DNA from 3 places in the Pseudonocardia sp. ICBG1142 genome. Region 1 is predicted to be linked to each of the others. Evidence: predicted binding sites of a transcription regulator. Region 1 holds the regulator's gene; each other region holds the start of a gene.
What was found. The regulator LexA, encoded in region 1, represses DNA repair genes until DNA is damaged. The targets are predictions, from matches to a motif close to CGAACACGTGTTCG.
Positions count from the first base shown of each region.

Region 2: dnaB (replicative DNA helicase) is a predicted target of LexA. The motif match lies at 3,155-3,168, and genes of this name have one in related genera.
Region 3: uvrA (excinuclease ABC subunit UvrA) is a predicted target of LexA. The motif match lies at 1,873-1,886, and genes of this name have one in related genera.

Region 1 covers NZ_JAHLJC010000005.1:628,281-633,403, forward strand. Annotated here, with positions in the region: gene hflX (GTPase HflX) at 1-1,039, shown strand, start outside; gene KPL59_RS08280 (hypothetical protein) at 1,087-2,169, shown strand; gene lexA (transcriptional repressor LexA) at 2,198-2,956, opposite strand; gene KPL59_RS08290 (hypothetical protein) at 3,199-3,423, shown strand; gene KPL59_RS08295 (hypothetical protein) at 3,587-4,363, shown strand; gene nrdR (transcriptional regulator NrdR) at 4,991-5,123, shown strand, end outside.
Region 2 covers NZ_JAHLJC010000030.1:840,453-845,575, forward strand. Annotated here, with positions in the region: gene KPL59_RS18155 (deoxyribonuclease IV) at 1-632, opposite strand, end outside; gene rpsF (30S ribosomal protein S6) at 939-1,253, shown strand; gene KPL59_RS18165 (single-stranded DNA-binding protein) at 1,265-1,804, shown strand; gene rpsR (30S ribosomal protein S18) at 1,859-2,095, shown strand; gene rplI (50S ribosomal protein L9) at 2,110-2,556, shown strand; gene dnaB (replicative DNA helicase) at 3,199-4,608, shown strand; gene KPL59_RS18185 (DUF3040 domain-containing protein) at 4,717-5,055, opposite strand.
Region 3 covers NZ_JAHLJC010000031.1:41,912-47,034, forward strand. Annotated here, with positions in the region: gene KPL59_RS24700 (DUF2000 domain-containing protein) at 1-221, opposite strand, end outside; gene KPL59_RS24705 (AraC family transcriptional regulator) at 272-1,108, shown strand; gene KPL59_RS24710 (MBL fold metallo-hydrolase) at 1,118-1,792, opposite strand; gene uvrA (excinuclease ABC subunit UvrA) at 2,160-5,123, shown strand, end outside.

The sequences.
Region 1 (5,123 bases):
CCGGACCGCGCTGATCCTCGACATCTTCGCCCAGCACGCCCGCTCCCGGGACGGCAAGGCCCAGGTCGAGCTCGCGCAGCTGTCCTACCTGCTGCCGCGGCTGCGCGGCTGGGGTGAGGCGCTGTCCCGGCAGGTCGGCGGCCGGGCCGCGGGCGGTGTCGGTATCGGTGGCCGTGGCCCCGGTGAGACGAAGATCGAGCTGGACCGGCGCCGCATCCGCGCGCGGATGTCGAAGCTGCGCCGCGAGATCGGTGCGATGCGCCAGGTCCGCGAGACCCAGCGCGGCAGCCGTCGCCGCAACGAGATCCCCTCGGTCGCGATCGTCGGCTACACCAACGCGGGCAAGTCGAGCCTGCTCAACCAGCTCACCGACGCCGGGGTGCTGGTGCAGGACGCGCTGTTCGCGACGCTGGACCCGACCACCCGCAAGGCGCAGACGCCCGACGGGCACGACTACACCCTCACCGACACCGTCGGGTTCGTGCGGCACCTGCCGCACCAGCTCGTCGAGGCGTTCCGCTCCACGCTGGAGGAGGCCGCCCGGGCCGACCTGCTGGTGCACGTCGTCGACGGGTCCGACCCGCTGCCCGACGACCAGATCGCCGCGGTCCGTCAGGTGCTCGTCGAGGTGGGGGAGGCCGCGGGCGACACGATGCCCCCCGAGCTGCTCGTGATCAACAAGATCGACGCGGCCGGTGACCTCGCGCTGGCCCGGCTGCGGCACGCCCAGCCGGACGCCGTGTTCGTCTCGGCACACAGCGGCACCGGGATCGACCGGCTCCGCGAGCACATCGCCGAGCGCCTGCCGCGCCCGGACTACGAGGTCGACCTCCTGCTGCCCTACACCGAGGGTGCGCTGGTCGCGCGGCTGCACGACGACGGCGAGATCCTCGCCGAGTCCCACACCGCCGACGGCACCCGGATCCGGGCGCGGGTGAAGCCGGAGCTGGGCACCGCGGTGCTGCCGTTCGCGGTGGCGGGCTCTGCCGTCCCGACCGGGACCGGCGCCGACCTGCCGGCGACGGCAGCGGGCCACTGAGTGGGCGACCGGGTGGGCGGCCGGGTGGGCCACCGCGTCCGGGGGTCGTGGCCCGCCGCCTGACCATTGTCGTCTGCCTGAGCACTGTCCTCTGCCTGACCGGTGCGCTCACGGGTGCGGCCGCGCCGCCGCCCGGGGCGCACCCGGTCTGCACTGTCGACGACCCGCGGCTGGCGGAGCTGTCCGGGCTGGTCGCCGAGGGCCCGCCGGGCGGAGCCCCGCAGCGGTACCACGCGATCGTCGACGGCGGGGGGACCGCGCGGACGTTCACCCTGGACCCGTCCGGCTGCGCGGTCACCGGAACCCGGCAGGCCGACGTCCCGGTCACCGACGTCGAGGACCTCGGGCTCGGGCCGGGCGGGGATCTCTGGCTCGCCGACACCGGTGACAACGGGGCACAGCGTGGCTCGGTCCGGCTCGTCGTGCTGCCCCCGGCCGGGCCGCCACGCGTGTACGACCTGGACTATCCGGACGGTCCGCGCGACGTCGAGGCGCTGCTGGTCGGCGACGACGGCGTGCCCCTGCTGGTCGACAAGACCACCGGGGCCGCCGGGGTGTACCGACCCGACGCACCGCTGCGCGACGGCGGGGGCCCGGTCCCGCTGCGCCGGGTGGCACAGGTCGTGCTGCCCTGGTCGGGCACCGGCGGCGGGCCGCTCGGGGCCGCCGGGTCCCGCACGATCACCGGCGGCGGGGTCTCACCGACCGGGGCCGACGGCGGACGCGCCGCCGTGCTGCGGACCTACACCGACGCCTGGGTGTTCCCGCTGCCCGTCGGCGGACCGGCGACGGCCGACGTGCTGGTCGCGGCGCTGGGCGGGGCACCACTGCCGGTGCCGTTGCCGGACGAGGCCCAGGGCGAGGCGATCGCCCCGGACGGCCGGGGTGCACTGCACTCCGGCAGCGAGGCCCGGGGCCCGACCGCGGCGGCGATCACCGTCGTCCCGGGCGCGGTGCCCGCGGCGACCGGCCCGCAGGCACCGGTCGTGGCCCAGCCCGCCGAGGTGCCGGAGTACCGCACGTACCCGTCGTGGCTGCCCGCCGCGGGCGGGGCCGCGGTGCTCGCGGTGCTGCTGGTGACCGGTGCCGTCGCGATGTCCCTGCACGGACGGCGCCGCCGGTCCAGCTGACCGCGGGAACCGGGCGCCGCCGAGGAGGTCAGAGGCGGCGCAGGACCGCCACGACGCGGCCGAGGATCGACGCGTCGTCACCCGGGATCGGGTCGTAGGCGTCGTTCGCCGGCATCAGCCAGATGTGCCCGTCCTTGCGGCGGAACGTCTTCACCGTCGCCTCGCCGTCGATCATCGCGGCCACGATCTCGCCCTGCTCGGCCACCGGCTGCTGACGCACGACGACCCAGTCGCCGTCGGTGATCGCGGCGTCGACCATCGAGTCACCCTTGACGTTGAGCAGGAACAGCGTGCCCTCGCCGACGATCTCACGCGGCAGCGGGAACACGTCCTGCACGGCCTGCTCGGCCAGGATCGGGCCACCGGCGGCGATGTCGCCGATGAGCGGCACGAACGCCGGCGCCGGCCGCGCGGAACGCAGCTCGGCGGTGTCGGCGTCGGAGTCCGACCCGTCGGTGCCGGCGATCTGCTCCGGGCTGCGGACATCGACCGCGCGGGTGCGGTTCGGGTCGCGCCGGAGGAAGCCCTTGCGCTCCAGGGTCCGGAGCTGGTGGTGCACCGACGAGGTGGACGTGAGGCCCACCGCGTCACCGATCTCGCGGACGCTGGGCGGGTAGCCGTACCGGTCCACCCAGTCCCGGATGACGGCCAGGACCTTCTTCTGCCGCGGGGTCAGGCCGCGGGTGTCGGTCGCGGGGTCGGGGAACTCCCGGACCGTCGCGGATCCCCGGTCCGCGGCGGTGCCGGTCACGCCGGGACCACCGTGTCCGGTGTCGTCCGCTGCCATCGCATTCGCCTCCTCGGGGTACTTACGGCGACGACCCTAGCCGTCGCGGGCCCGTTCGCCAAACATGCGTTCGAAGTCGCCCGGGGCGTGTCGTGGATTCCGCCGGGCCGTGGTGGTAGAACATCGCACAGGCGTTCGATCGAACACCGGTTCGATCGTTCTGGTCCGATCGGATGCCGTCCGCGTCGCCGTCCGGCCGCGCGGGGCGACCGGCAGCGGGAACGGCAGTGGGGGTGGCGATCGTGGACGCAGCGGTCATCGGGGGCATGACGGTCATCGGACGGGCTCCGGTCGGCACCGCGGCCGGCGTGGTGCGGCCCGTACCGACGTCGGGTCCCGTGCGCCGCGTGGTGGCGGCGGTGGGTGTCCTGCTGGCCTCGGCGGCCGCGGTCGTCGCGCTCGGGGTGGTCGCCGACGTCGCCGCCCACGGCCCGGCCGTGCCGCCCGCGGTCGGCGCGCCACGCTGAGAGCGTCCCCGGCACGGGCGGTGACCTGCGGAGACGTGGTTGTTGTCGGTGTCGGGTGCTACACCGCTCGTACGCCCGTTCGACCGGGCTCGGGGAAGGGCCGGTCGGGAGCGGGGGAGACGAGACCGCCCGGGGGACGGGCGGTCCGACGGCAGGAGGAACCATGCGAGAGCTCGACGAGCGGATCCGCGACCACGGCGCGGTCGGCTGCCTGACCGGTGCCCCCGCGCCCGGCACCCCCACCTCGCGCGCCCGGCGCGCCGCCCGGGAGCGGGTGCGGGCCGCGGAGGGTGTGGCCGGTCCGGCCGGTGCCGGCTCGTCGGCCGTCGCGCGCGCCGCGCACCGGTGGGCCGCCCACGGTGCACGGGAGCGCGCACTGACCGAGTCGGTCGCACGGCACCCCGCCGCCCGTTCCCGGCGTGCCACGGCGCCCGGGGTCTCGGCATCCGGTGTCCCGGCATCCGGTGTTCCGGCGCCTGGTGTCACGGCGCCCGGTGTTCCGACGTCCGGTCCGACGGCGCCCGGTCCGGCAGCTCACGGGCGTGCGGCCCGGACCACGGCACCGGCCGGTCCGGCGGTCCCGCGTGGCGTCACCGGTGGTCCGAACGTCGCGGTCCGGACGCCCCGCTGCACCACCTCGGCGCCGGGCTCCACGGCGACCCTGGAGCGGCCCGCACGGGTCGCGGCGCCGTCCGGTCCGCGGTCGGTGGCCGTGCCGGCGCCGCGCACGGTCCGTCCGCTGGACCGGCGTTGCCTGGTCCCGGCCCGCCCCCGCCCGGCCCGCAGTCGGGTCCGCGGGCGCCTGGAGCGGTTCCTGACCGGGGTCGCGGTGCTGCTGTGCGCCACGACCGCGGTGGTGGCGCTCGGCCTGCTGGGCGACGCGGCGGCGGGCTGGAACGCCCCCGCGGCCGCCGTGCCGTCGGTCGGTGCCGTGCGCTGAGGAGTATCAGGGCCGCGGTGCGGTCCCGGTGGGCCGGGCCCGTGGCGCGGAGTGGTGCCGGCGTGTCCGGCCCGGGGTGTGCAGTGGTGCGGTGCCGACGTGTCGGGCTCCCGGGGCGGAGCCGGTCGGGCGTGCCGTGGTGCGGTGCCGGCGCGGCGACCGTGGTCACGGCGGCGGCGGTGCGGTGACGGTGTGGAGCGATCCGGCGCCGTGTCGGCGTCGCATCGGGTGACGACATGCGCCGGGCCGGCACGCGGATGTCGGGCGGCGGTCGCCGGGATGTCGCCGGATCGTCGGCGGCGTGCCGCCGGGCGCGTCGCCAGGGCGTGTCCCCGCATCGGGTGGCCGCCGGTCGCGGTCCCCGCGGCGCGACGGACGGCGCCGGGCGTGACGTTCCTCGGCGCCACCAGCGCCGATATCCCCCTCCATGATCGTCGGCGACGAGCCGGTCGCGGAACGTGGTGTGCAAGGCTCGGATCCCGATCGGGCGAAGCTCGGCGCGGCGTGGGCCCCGGGATGGCGGATCCCTAGATGTAGGGGTTACATTGACGTTGTTCCGCCACTGGTTGGGGGGATGGATTGCTGCGGAGAGTTTCCGGAACGTTACGGGAGAGGGTGTGAGCGTCCATGCGCTGCCCGTTCTGCCGGCACCCGGACTCCCGCGTGATCGACTCACGGACCGCCGACGACGGGACCTGCACCCGTCGGCGCCGGTCCTGCACCTCGTGCGGACGACGGTTCACCACGGTCGAGGAGGCCG
Region 2 (5,123 bases), on a different contig from region 1:
TGCCGGTCGCGGGCCGAGTCGAACGCGTCGCGCGAGTTGTTCAGGTGGATCAGGTCGATCCGCCCGGTGATCCCCCGGACCCGCTCGACGATCCCGGCCAGCTCCTCGCCGCCGGCGAAGGCGTGGCAGGTGTCCAGGCAGAACCCGACGCCGAACTCGCCCACGGCGTCCCACAGCCGGCCCAGCGCGTCGAACCGGCGGGCCATCGCGTTGTCCCCGCCCGCGGTGTTCTCGATCAGGACGGGCACGTCGAAGCCGTGCTCACCGGCCTGGCGTTCGACGAACTTACGCCAGTTGTCGACGCCGACCGCCGGGTCGTCGTCCTTCGTGACGTGGCCGCCGTGCACGACCAGCCCGAACGCGCCGACCTCGGCGGCCCCGGCCAGGTGGTGCTGGACGATCGTGCGGCTGGGGATGCGGATCCGGTTGTTCGTGGACGCGACGTTCGCGGTGTAGGGCGCGTGCACCACCACCGCGACGTCCGAGGCGGCCAGCTCCGCGGCCCGCGGGTGCGGCGGCGGCTTCTTCCAGCCCTGCGGGTCGGACAGGAAGAGCTGGATCACCTCGGCCCCGACCTCGGCGGCCGCGGCCAGGGGGTCCTCGGCGTCGCGGACGTGTGCTCCGATCTGCATGCGGGCACGGTAGCGAGGACCCCCGACAGTCCTCGGCCGCCGGTGGGGTCCGCCGCGGCGCTCCCCCGCGGGAGGCCGCGGACCGGGCACCCGTACGGCGACCGGCGCCCCCGCGGGCACGACCCGGACCCGCCACGGCGATCCCCGTACCCGCAGGTCGGGGCCGGACCGGCCGTTGCTAGCCTGTACCGGCATCCCCGCAGGTCCCGTGCATTCCGCCGGAAACTGTCGGGGTGCACTGAGAACCTCCTGTCACGGCCGTCCGGGCCGTGACCGTTTCGAGTCCATAGGAGGTGAGTGGTTCTCATGCGTCATTACGAGGTCATGGTCATCCTCGACGGCGGCCTGGACGAGCGCACTGTGCAGCCGTCCCTGGAGCAGTTCCTCACCGTCGTGAAGAACGACGGCGGATCGGTCGAGAAGATCGAGGTCTGGGGCAAGCGCCGCCTGGCCTACGAGATCAAGAAGCAGGGCGAGGCCATCTACGCGGTCCTCGACATCACCGCGGAGCCCGCCACCGTCGCCGAGCTGGACCGCCAGCTGGGTCTGAACGAGTCCGTGCTGCGCACCAAGGTCCTGCGCAAGGACGTCACCCCCACGCCGGCGCCCGCCGCCGGCTGATTGGAGCCGTCATGGCCGGCGAGACCGTCATCACCGTCGTGGGCAACCTGACGGCGGATCCCGAGCTGCGGTTCACCCCGTCCGGCGCCGCGGTCGCCAACTTCACCGTGGCGTCCACCCCGCGCACCTTCGACCGCCAGTCCGGCGAGTGGAAGGACGGCGAGGCGCTCTTCCTGCGCTGCAACATCTGGCGCCAGGCGGCGGAGAACGTCGCCGAGTCCCTGACCCGCGGCGCGCGCGTCGTGGTCCAGGGTCGTCTGCGCCAGCGGTCGTTCGAGACCAAGGAAGGCGAGAAGCGGACCGTCGTGGAGATGGAGGTCGACGAGGTCGGCCCGTCCCTGCGCTACGCGACCGCCAAGGTCAACAAGGTCAACCGGGGCGGAGGCTCCGGTGGCTTCGGTGGCGGCGGCGGTGGCTACGACGGCGGTGGCGCCCGACAGGGTGGCGGTTCCGGCGGCGGAGGCAACTCCGGCGGCGGCTATGACGACCCCTGGGGTTCGGCCCCGCCCGCGGGCAGTGGCGCCGCGTCCGACGACGAGCCCCCCTTCTGATCCACGTACCTCTCCGCCCGTGACGGGCGGAGGACGATCTCCAGGAGCACCACCATGGCCAAGGCCATCGTGCGCAAGCCGAAGAAGAAGGTCTGCGCTTTCTGCAAGGACAAGGCCCAGCTGATCGACTACAAGGACACCGGTCTGCTGCGGAAGTTCATCTCCGACCGCGGCAAGATCCGTGCCCGTCGGGTCTCCGGCAACTGCCGGCAGCACCAGCGGGACGTCGCCGTCGCGGTCAAGAACTCCCGCGAGGTGGCCCTGCTGCCGTACACCTCGACCGCTCGCTGAGGAAGGGGAGACACATGAAGCTCATCCTCAACGCCGACGTCCCGAACCTGGGTGCCCCGGGTGACATCGTCGAGGTCAAGGACGGCTACGGCCGCAACTACCTGCTGCCGCGCAAGCTCGCGGTCGTCGCCACCCGTGGCGCCGAGAAGCAGATCGAGCAGATCCGCCGGGCCCAGAAGTCCCGCGAGATCCGCGACCTGGGCCACGCCCAGCAGGTCGACTCGCAGCTGCGCAACATCAACGTGACCGTCTCGGCCAAGGCCGGCGACACGGGCCGCCTGTTCGGCTCGATCACCCCGGCCCAGGTCGTCGACGCCGTCAAGGCGGCCGGCGGTCCGCTGCTGGACAAGCGCAGCATCGACGTCCCGGGTCACCTCAAGACCCTGGGCAAGCACCAGGTGCAGGTCCGCCTGCACCCGGAGGTCACCACCGAGCTGCCGATCGCGGTCGTCGCGAGCTGAGCGGTCCGGTGGTCGTACGACCACCGAGCGTGATCAGGGCGGGGTTCGGAGCCATGTGCTCCGGACCCCGCCCTTTCGTGTGTCCGGAGCCGGCCTTACGGGCGTCGCGGACACGGTGTGCAGTCCCGGGTGGACGATCGACACCGATCGAACGACCCCGCACCGGGATGCCTTGTCACGCAGCCGACACGCCGCCCGGTGACGATCCACTCGCCGGGCGGGCCTGTGGACGCGCCGGGCGGTGAACGGCCCGCCGGGCGCTCCGACACGCCCGTACGCGGCGTGCGACGACACGCCAGAGCAAAGTTGTCCACAGCTGTGAGTATGCCTCTGACCTGCGGATACGGCCCGTTCCGGGATGCTGTCCCCAGGTTGTCCCCAACACGGTCCCGGGACGGGCGGCATCCGTGCACAGTTCATCCCCAATTCGATCACCAGGCCGGTTCGCCACGGGCCCTGCGGCCGACCTACTGTCGGTCGTGCCGGTACGCGAGCGCCGTGCTCCCCGGGTCGCGCCCGCTGCGGTCCGTCGGGCACCACGCCGGCCGGCAGATCGCCGACGACGGTCGCGAGTGAGCGGTACGCACCACTCGCGCGTCGAACGTGCGTTCGGTACTGTGTCCACCGGGGGTGACGCTGCGTATGGCTCTGACGGACGATCGTCCCGGCAACAAGCCCCGTGCGGTCCGTGACGGCGAGAAGGCGTCCGGATCCGGCGAGAGCGCGACGTTCGACCGTCAGCCGCCGCAGGACCTCACGGCCGAACAGTCGGTGCTCGGCGGCATGCTGCTGAGCAAGGACGCGATCGCCGACGTCGTGGAGGTGCTGCAGCCGGAGGACTTCTACCGGCCGGCCCACCAGACCGTCTACGAGACGATCCTGGACCTCTACAGCCGTGGCGAGCCCGCGGACGCGGTGACCGTCTCGGCGGAGCTGCAGCGGCGCGGTGAGCTGGTCCGCCTCGGCGGCGCGCCCTACCTGCACACCCTCATCGCCACCGTGCCCACCGCGGCGAACGCGGCGTACTACGCCGAGATCGTCGGCGAGAAGGCGGTCCTGCGACGGCTGGTCGAGGCGGGCACCCGGATCGTGCAGCTCGGCTACCACGGCGCCGACGGCGGCGACGTCGACGACGCGGTGGACCGGGCCCAGGCCGCGGTCTACGAGGTCACCGAGCGCACCACCACCGAGGACTACACGGTCCTGGAGGAGCTGCTCCAGCCCACGATGGACGAGATCGACGCGATCGCCTCCCGGGGCGGCCAGTCCACGGGTGTGCCGACCGGCTTCGCCGACCTCGACCAGGTCACCAACGGTCTGCACCCGGGCCAGATGGTCGTCGTCGCGGCCCGGCCGGGTCTGGGCAAGTCGACCCTGGGTCTGGACTTCGCCCGCTCCTGCTCCATCAAGAACGGCATGACCAGCGCGTTCTTCTCGCTGGAGATGAGCAAGTCCGAGATCGTCATGCGTCTGCTGTCGGCGGAGGCCCGGATCCGGCTGGCCGACATGCGCGCCGGCCGGATGTCGGACGAGGACTGGACACGGATGGCGCGGCGGATGTCGGAGATCTCCGAGGCGCCGCTCTACATCGACGACTCGCCGAACCTGACGCTCATGGAGATCCGGGCCAAGGCGCGCCGGATGAAGCAGCGCTACGACCTGAAGCTGATCATCCTGGACTACCTGCAGCTGATGACCTCCGGCCGCAAGGTCGAGTCACGTCAGCAGGAGGTCTCGGAGTTCTCCCGGCAGATCAAGCTGCTGGCCAAGGAGCTCGAGGTCCCGGTGGTGGCGATGAGCCAGCTGAACCGTGGTCCCGAGCAGCGCACCGACAAGCGGCCGATGCTGTCGGACCTGCGTGAGTCCGGCTCGATCGAGCAGGACGCGGACATGGTGGTGCTGCTGCACCGTCCCGACGCGTTCGAACAGGACGACCCGCGTGCCGGTGAGGCCGACCTGATCCTGGCCAAGCACCGTAACGGCCCCACCACGACGATCACCGTCGCCCACCAGCTGCACTACAGCCGGTTCTCCGACCTCGCCCACGGCTGAGGCCGGGCCGGACGCGCCGTGCGTCCCGGGCCCGGTGCGTGCCGGCGTACGAGTGGGCCGGCGTGCGGGTGGGCCGGCGTGCGGGTGGGCCGGTGTACGGATGGCCGGTCAGGCGGTGCCGGGCCGCGCCTGCGGACCGGTGGTGGCCGCGACGGCCAGCGCGAGGGCGGCCACGACGATCCCCGCGACGACGACCGGAACGCTCACCAGCACGGCGCCGAGCAGCAGCACGACCAGCGCGATCCCCAGCAGCATCGTCGGGAACGGCCCCGAGCCGTGCACGGTGCGCCGGTCGCGGGCGAACCCGGCGAGCAGCCGTCCGCCGTGCCGGGCCGGGGCGTGCAGCGCGGTGTTCAGCGCGGAGATCCGGCGGACCAGTTGCGGGTCGGTCCGGCGCAGCTGCACCTCGATCTCGTGCAGCCGACGGTTCTCACGCTCGCTCAGCACCGCGGCAACCCCTCGCGTCCGTGTCCCGGCAGACACGGTCGTGCCGCCGTCCGGCACGGGGCGTCGTC
Region 3 (5,123 bases), on a different contig from region 1:
GCACGCACGAGCACCGGCAGACCGAGGGTCGGCAGGTAGGCGGTGCCGTCGGCGTCGGCGTAGGGCTCGCCGATCAGCTCGGGGACACCCGCGGCGACCCCGGCGGCGAGGAAGGCGGTCACGTTCGCGACCTGCCAGCCGCGCAGGTCGTCACGCAGCACGACGGCGATCTTGGTGGCGGGGCGATCGGAGGAGACGGGGAGCAGGGCGGTGTCGGTCACGCCGTCGATCCTCGGGCGGCAGGACCCCTGCACTCTTGTACGTTCCGCACATGTCCGGAACCGGTTCGCGGGCGGCGGGCGAGGCCGTCACCGCCTGGCGGCCGCAGCGCGTGCCGGGCATCACGGAGGTGCTGCACGCGCGCTTCGTCCGGCACCGGTACCCGCTGCACGCGCACTCCACGTGGACGGTCCTGATCGTCGACGACGGCGCCGTGCGCTACGACCTGGACCGGCGACCGCACGGGACCGAGGAGGCCCCGGTGACGCTGCTGCCGCCGCTGGTCGCGCACGACGGACGCGCGGCGGGCGGCTCCGGTTTCCGCAAGCGGGTCCTCTACCTCGACCCCGCCGCGCTCGACCCGGGGGCGTCCGGGACGGACGGGCTGGTCGGCCCCGCGGTCGACCGGCCGGGGGTGGCCGACCCCCTCCTGCGCCGCAGGCTCGACGAGCTGCACCGCGCGCTGGCGGTGCCGGGGGAGGAGCTGCACGCCGAGAGCCGCCTCGCACTCGTCGCCGAACGTCTCGCCCGGCACCTGGACCCGACCGCCGGGTCCGGCCCGGTACCGCCGACGGACCTGGCCGGCCGGCTGCGGGACCTGCTCGACTCCCGGCTCGTCGACGGTGTGACCCTCGCCGAGGCCGGGCGCCTGCTGCACGCCCACCCCGGCCACCTGGTCCGCACCTTCTCGCGCCGCTTCGGGCTCCCGCCGCACCGCTACCTCGACGCCCGCCGCGTCGAGCGGGCGCGGTCACTGCTGCTGGACGGGACGCCGCCGGCCGCGGCCGCCGCGGCGGTGGGGTTCCACGACCAGGCCCACCTGCACCGCCGGTTCGTGCGGCTGGTCGGCGTCACGCCGGGCCGCTACGCCCGCAGCGGCCCGGCGTGACGCCGAGGGTCACCAGCCCCGTGACCGCCACTCGGGGATGCTCGGCCGCTCCGCCCCCAGCGTCGAGTCGTCACCGTGGCCCGGGTAGAACCAGGTGTCGTCGTCGAGCCGGTCGAACACCCGCTCCTCGAGGTCACTGATCAGCTGCGCGTTGTCCTCCGCCGACCAGGTCTTGCCAGGACCGCCCGGGAACAGGCTGTCCCCGGTGAACAGGTGCGGCCGGTCCTCCCCGCGGTAGAGCAGCGCCACCGAGCCCGGCGTGTGCCCGCGCAGGTGGATGACCTCCAGCTCGATCTCACCGAAGGCGATCGTGTCGCCGTGCTCGACGAACTCGTCCATCGGGGCGGGGAGCTCCGGGGCGTCCAGCGGGTGGGCGATCAGCCGCGGCTCGAACATGCCCGCGATCGCGCCCAGCGCCTGCCAGTGGTCGGCATGGCGGTGGGTGGTGACCAGGTGGCGCAGGTCCGGGCGCTCGTCCGCGGCGCCGATGAGGTCGGCGATGCGGGTCGGCTCGGCCGCCGCGTCGATCAGCAGCGCCTCGTTGGTCTGCTTGCACACGAGCAGGTAGGCGTTGTTGTCCATCTCGCCGACCGAGATCTTGCTGATGCTCAGCCGCTCCAGGTCGCGGCGGATGGCCGCGCCGCCCGGCTCGGTGTGACCGGTGTAGTTCTCCAGGACGTCCACGAGCGGGAGGGTAGCGGCCCGTCCCGACATCCCGCGGTGGGGAGAACCCGCCGGTCGCACGCACGGGGCCGCTGACGGATCGAACAGGCGTGCGAGTACCGTGCGCGGTGGACCGACCGGCGCGTACCGAGGTGCATCCACCGCGCCGGACCACCGCCGGGCCCCGCTCACCGGGTTCCTGTCGGGGGTCGCACCTAGCATCGACGGCGGACGAGGGGACGAACCTCACCGGCCACGGGTGCCCGGTCCGGGAATGTCCGTCAGCCCGCGGGCGTCACAACCGGGTCCGACCCGGACGGCACCGCCACCCCAGGAGGCGCGCAACGTGAGCGACCACAGCACCGACCGCCGCGACGCCGGCACCGCCCTGTCCCCGGGCGCGTCGCCGGTCCCGGAGGGGCCGAAGCTGGTCGTGCGCGGTGCGCGCGAGCACAACCTGCAGGGCGTCGACATCGACCTGCCCCGCGACAGCATGATCGTCTTCACCGGGCTGTCCGGGTCCGGCAAGTCCAGTCTGGCGTTCGACACGATCTTCGCGGAGGGGCAGCGGCGCTACGTCGAGTCCCTCTCGGCGTACGCGCGCCAGTTCCTCGGGCAGATGGACAAGCCCGACGTGGACTTCATCGAGGGCCTGTCCCCGGCGGTCTCGATCGACCAGAAGTCGACCAACCGCAACCCGCGCTCGACGGTCGGCACGATCACCGAGATCCACGACTACCTGCGGCTGCTCTACGCGCGTGCCGGCATCCCGCACTGCCCGACCTGCGGCGAGCGGATCGAGAAGCAGACCCCGCAGCAGATCGTCGACCAGGTGCTGGAGATGGAGCAGGGCAGCCGCTTCCAGGTGCTCGCGCCGGTCGTGCGGACCCGCAAGGGCGAGTTCGTCGACCTGTTCGGGAACCTGCAGGCCCAGGGCTACTCCCGTGTCCTCGTCGACGGCACGGTCCACCCGTTGTCGGACCCGCCGAAGCTGAAGAAGCAGGAGAAGCACGACATCGCCGTCGTCGTCGACCGGCTCTCGGTGAAGGCGACGGCCAAGCAGCGGCTCACCGACTCGGTGGAGACCGCGCTGCGGCTGGCCGACGGCCTGGTCGTGCTGGACTTCGTGGACCTGCCCGACGACGACCCGCAGCGCGAGCGCCGCTTCTCCGAGAAGATGGCCTGCCCGAACGGGCACACCCTCGCCGTCGACGACCTCGAGCCCCGCACCTTCTCCTTCAACTCGCCCTACGGCGCCTGCCCGGCCTGCTCCGGCATCGGCATCAAGAAGGAGGTCGACCCGGAGCTGGTCGTGCCGGACCCGGACCTGTCCCTCGGCGACGGCGCCATCGCGCCCTGGTCGTCCGGACACAACGCGGAGTACTTCGGCCGGCTGCTGTCCGGCCTGGCCACCGCGGTCGGGTTCCGGATGGACACCCCCTGGCGCAAGCTCCCCGCCGCCGCGCAGAAGGCGGTCCTGCACGGCAGCGACGACCAGGTCCACGTGCGCTACCGCAACCGCTACGGCCGCGAGCGCTCGTACTACGCCAACTTCGAGGGCGTGATGCCGTTCCTCGAACGTCGCCTGGAGCAGACCGAGTCCGAGTCGCAGCGGGAGCGCTACGAGGGCTACATGCGCGACATCCCCTGCCCGGCCTGCAACGGCGCCCGGCTGCGTCCCGAGGTGCTGTCGGTGACCCTGCCGCACCGCGACCTGGGGGAGCGGTCGATCGCACAGGTGTCGAACATGTCGGTGGCCGAGTGCTCACAGTTCCTGAACGGCATGGTGCTCGACGACCGGCAGGCGATGATCGCCGGTGCGGTGCTCAAGGAGGTGCAGGCCCGGCTGGGCTTCCTGCTCGACGTCGGGCTGGACTACCTGTCGCTGGACCGTGCCGCAGGCACGCTGTCCGGTGGCGAGGCGCAGCGCATCCGGCTGGCCACCCAGATCGGCTCCGGCCTGGTCGGGGTCCTCTACGTGCTCGACGAGCCGTCGATCGGGCTGCACCAGCGCGACAACCGGCGGCTGATCGACACGTTGACTCGGCTCAAGGAGCTGGGGAACACGCTGATCGTCGTCGAGCACGACGAGGACACCATCCGCGCCTCGGACTGGGCGGTGGACATCGGCCCCGGCGCCGGCGAGCACGGCGGCCGCGTCGTGCACTCGGGCACCATCGCCGACCTGGAGTCGCACGACACCTCGCTGACCGGCGCCTACCTGTCCGGGCGCAAGTCGATCCCGCTGCCCGAGCGCCGGGTGCTCGACCACGACCGCAGGCTGACCATCGTCGGCGCGCGGGAGCACAACCTGCGCGGCATCGACGTCGACATCCCGCTCGGTGGCCTGGTGTCGATCACCGGGGTCTCCGGGTCCGGCAAGTCGACGCTGATCAACGACATCCTCGCCACGGTGCTGGCGAACCGGCTCAACGGCGCCCGCCAGGTCCCCGGCAGGCACACCCGGATCAACGGCGTCGACGAGCTCGACAAGCTCGTCCGGGTCGACCAGTCGCCGATCGGGCGGACCCCGCGGTCCAACCCGGCGACCTACACCGGCGTGTGGGACAAGGTCCGCAAGCTGTTCGCCGCGACCACCGAGGCGAAGGTCCGCGGCTACGCCGAGGGTCGCTTCTCCTTCAACGTCAAGGGTGGCCGCTGCGAGGCGTGCACCGGCGACGGCACGATCAAGATCGAGATGAACTTCCTGCCGGACGTCTACGTGCCGTGCGAGGTCTGCAAGGGCGCCCGGTACAACCGGGAGACCCTGGAGGTCCACTACAAGGGCAAGACCGTCGCCGACGTGCTCGACATGCCGATCGAGGAGGCCGCCGAATTCTTCGAGCCGATCACCTCGATCGCCCGCTACCTGCGGACCCTGGTCGACGTGGGCCTCGGCTACGTCCGGCTCGGGCAGCCTGCGCCGACGCTGTCCGGCGGTGAGGCCCAGCGGGTCAAGCTGGCCAGCGAGCTGCAGAAGCGCAGCAACGGCCGCACCGTCTACATCCTCGACGAGCCGACCACCGGCCTGCACTTCGAGGACATCCGCAAGCTCCTCGCCGTCATCCAGGGGCTGGCGGACAAGGGCAACACGGTGATCGTGATCGAGCACAACCTCGACGTCATCAAGACCTCGGACTGGGTCATCGACATGGGCCCGGAGGGCGGCTCGGGCGGTGGCACCGTGGTGGCGCAGGGGACACCGGAGCAGATCGCGGCGCACCCCGACAGCCACACCGGCCGGTTCCTGCGTGACCTGGTCACCCCGGACCACACCCCGGTCACACCGGCCCGGCGGCGGGCCGCGTCGTCGAAGGGCAGTGGAAGCGGCACGGGGACCGCGGCCGCGGGC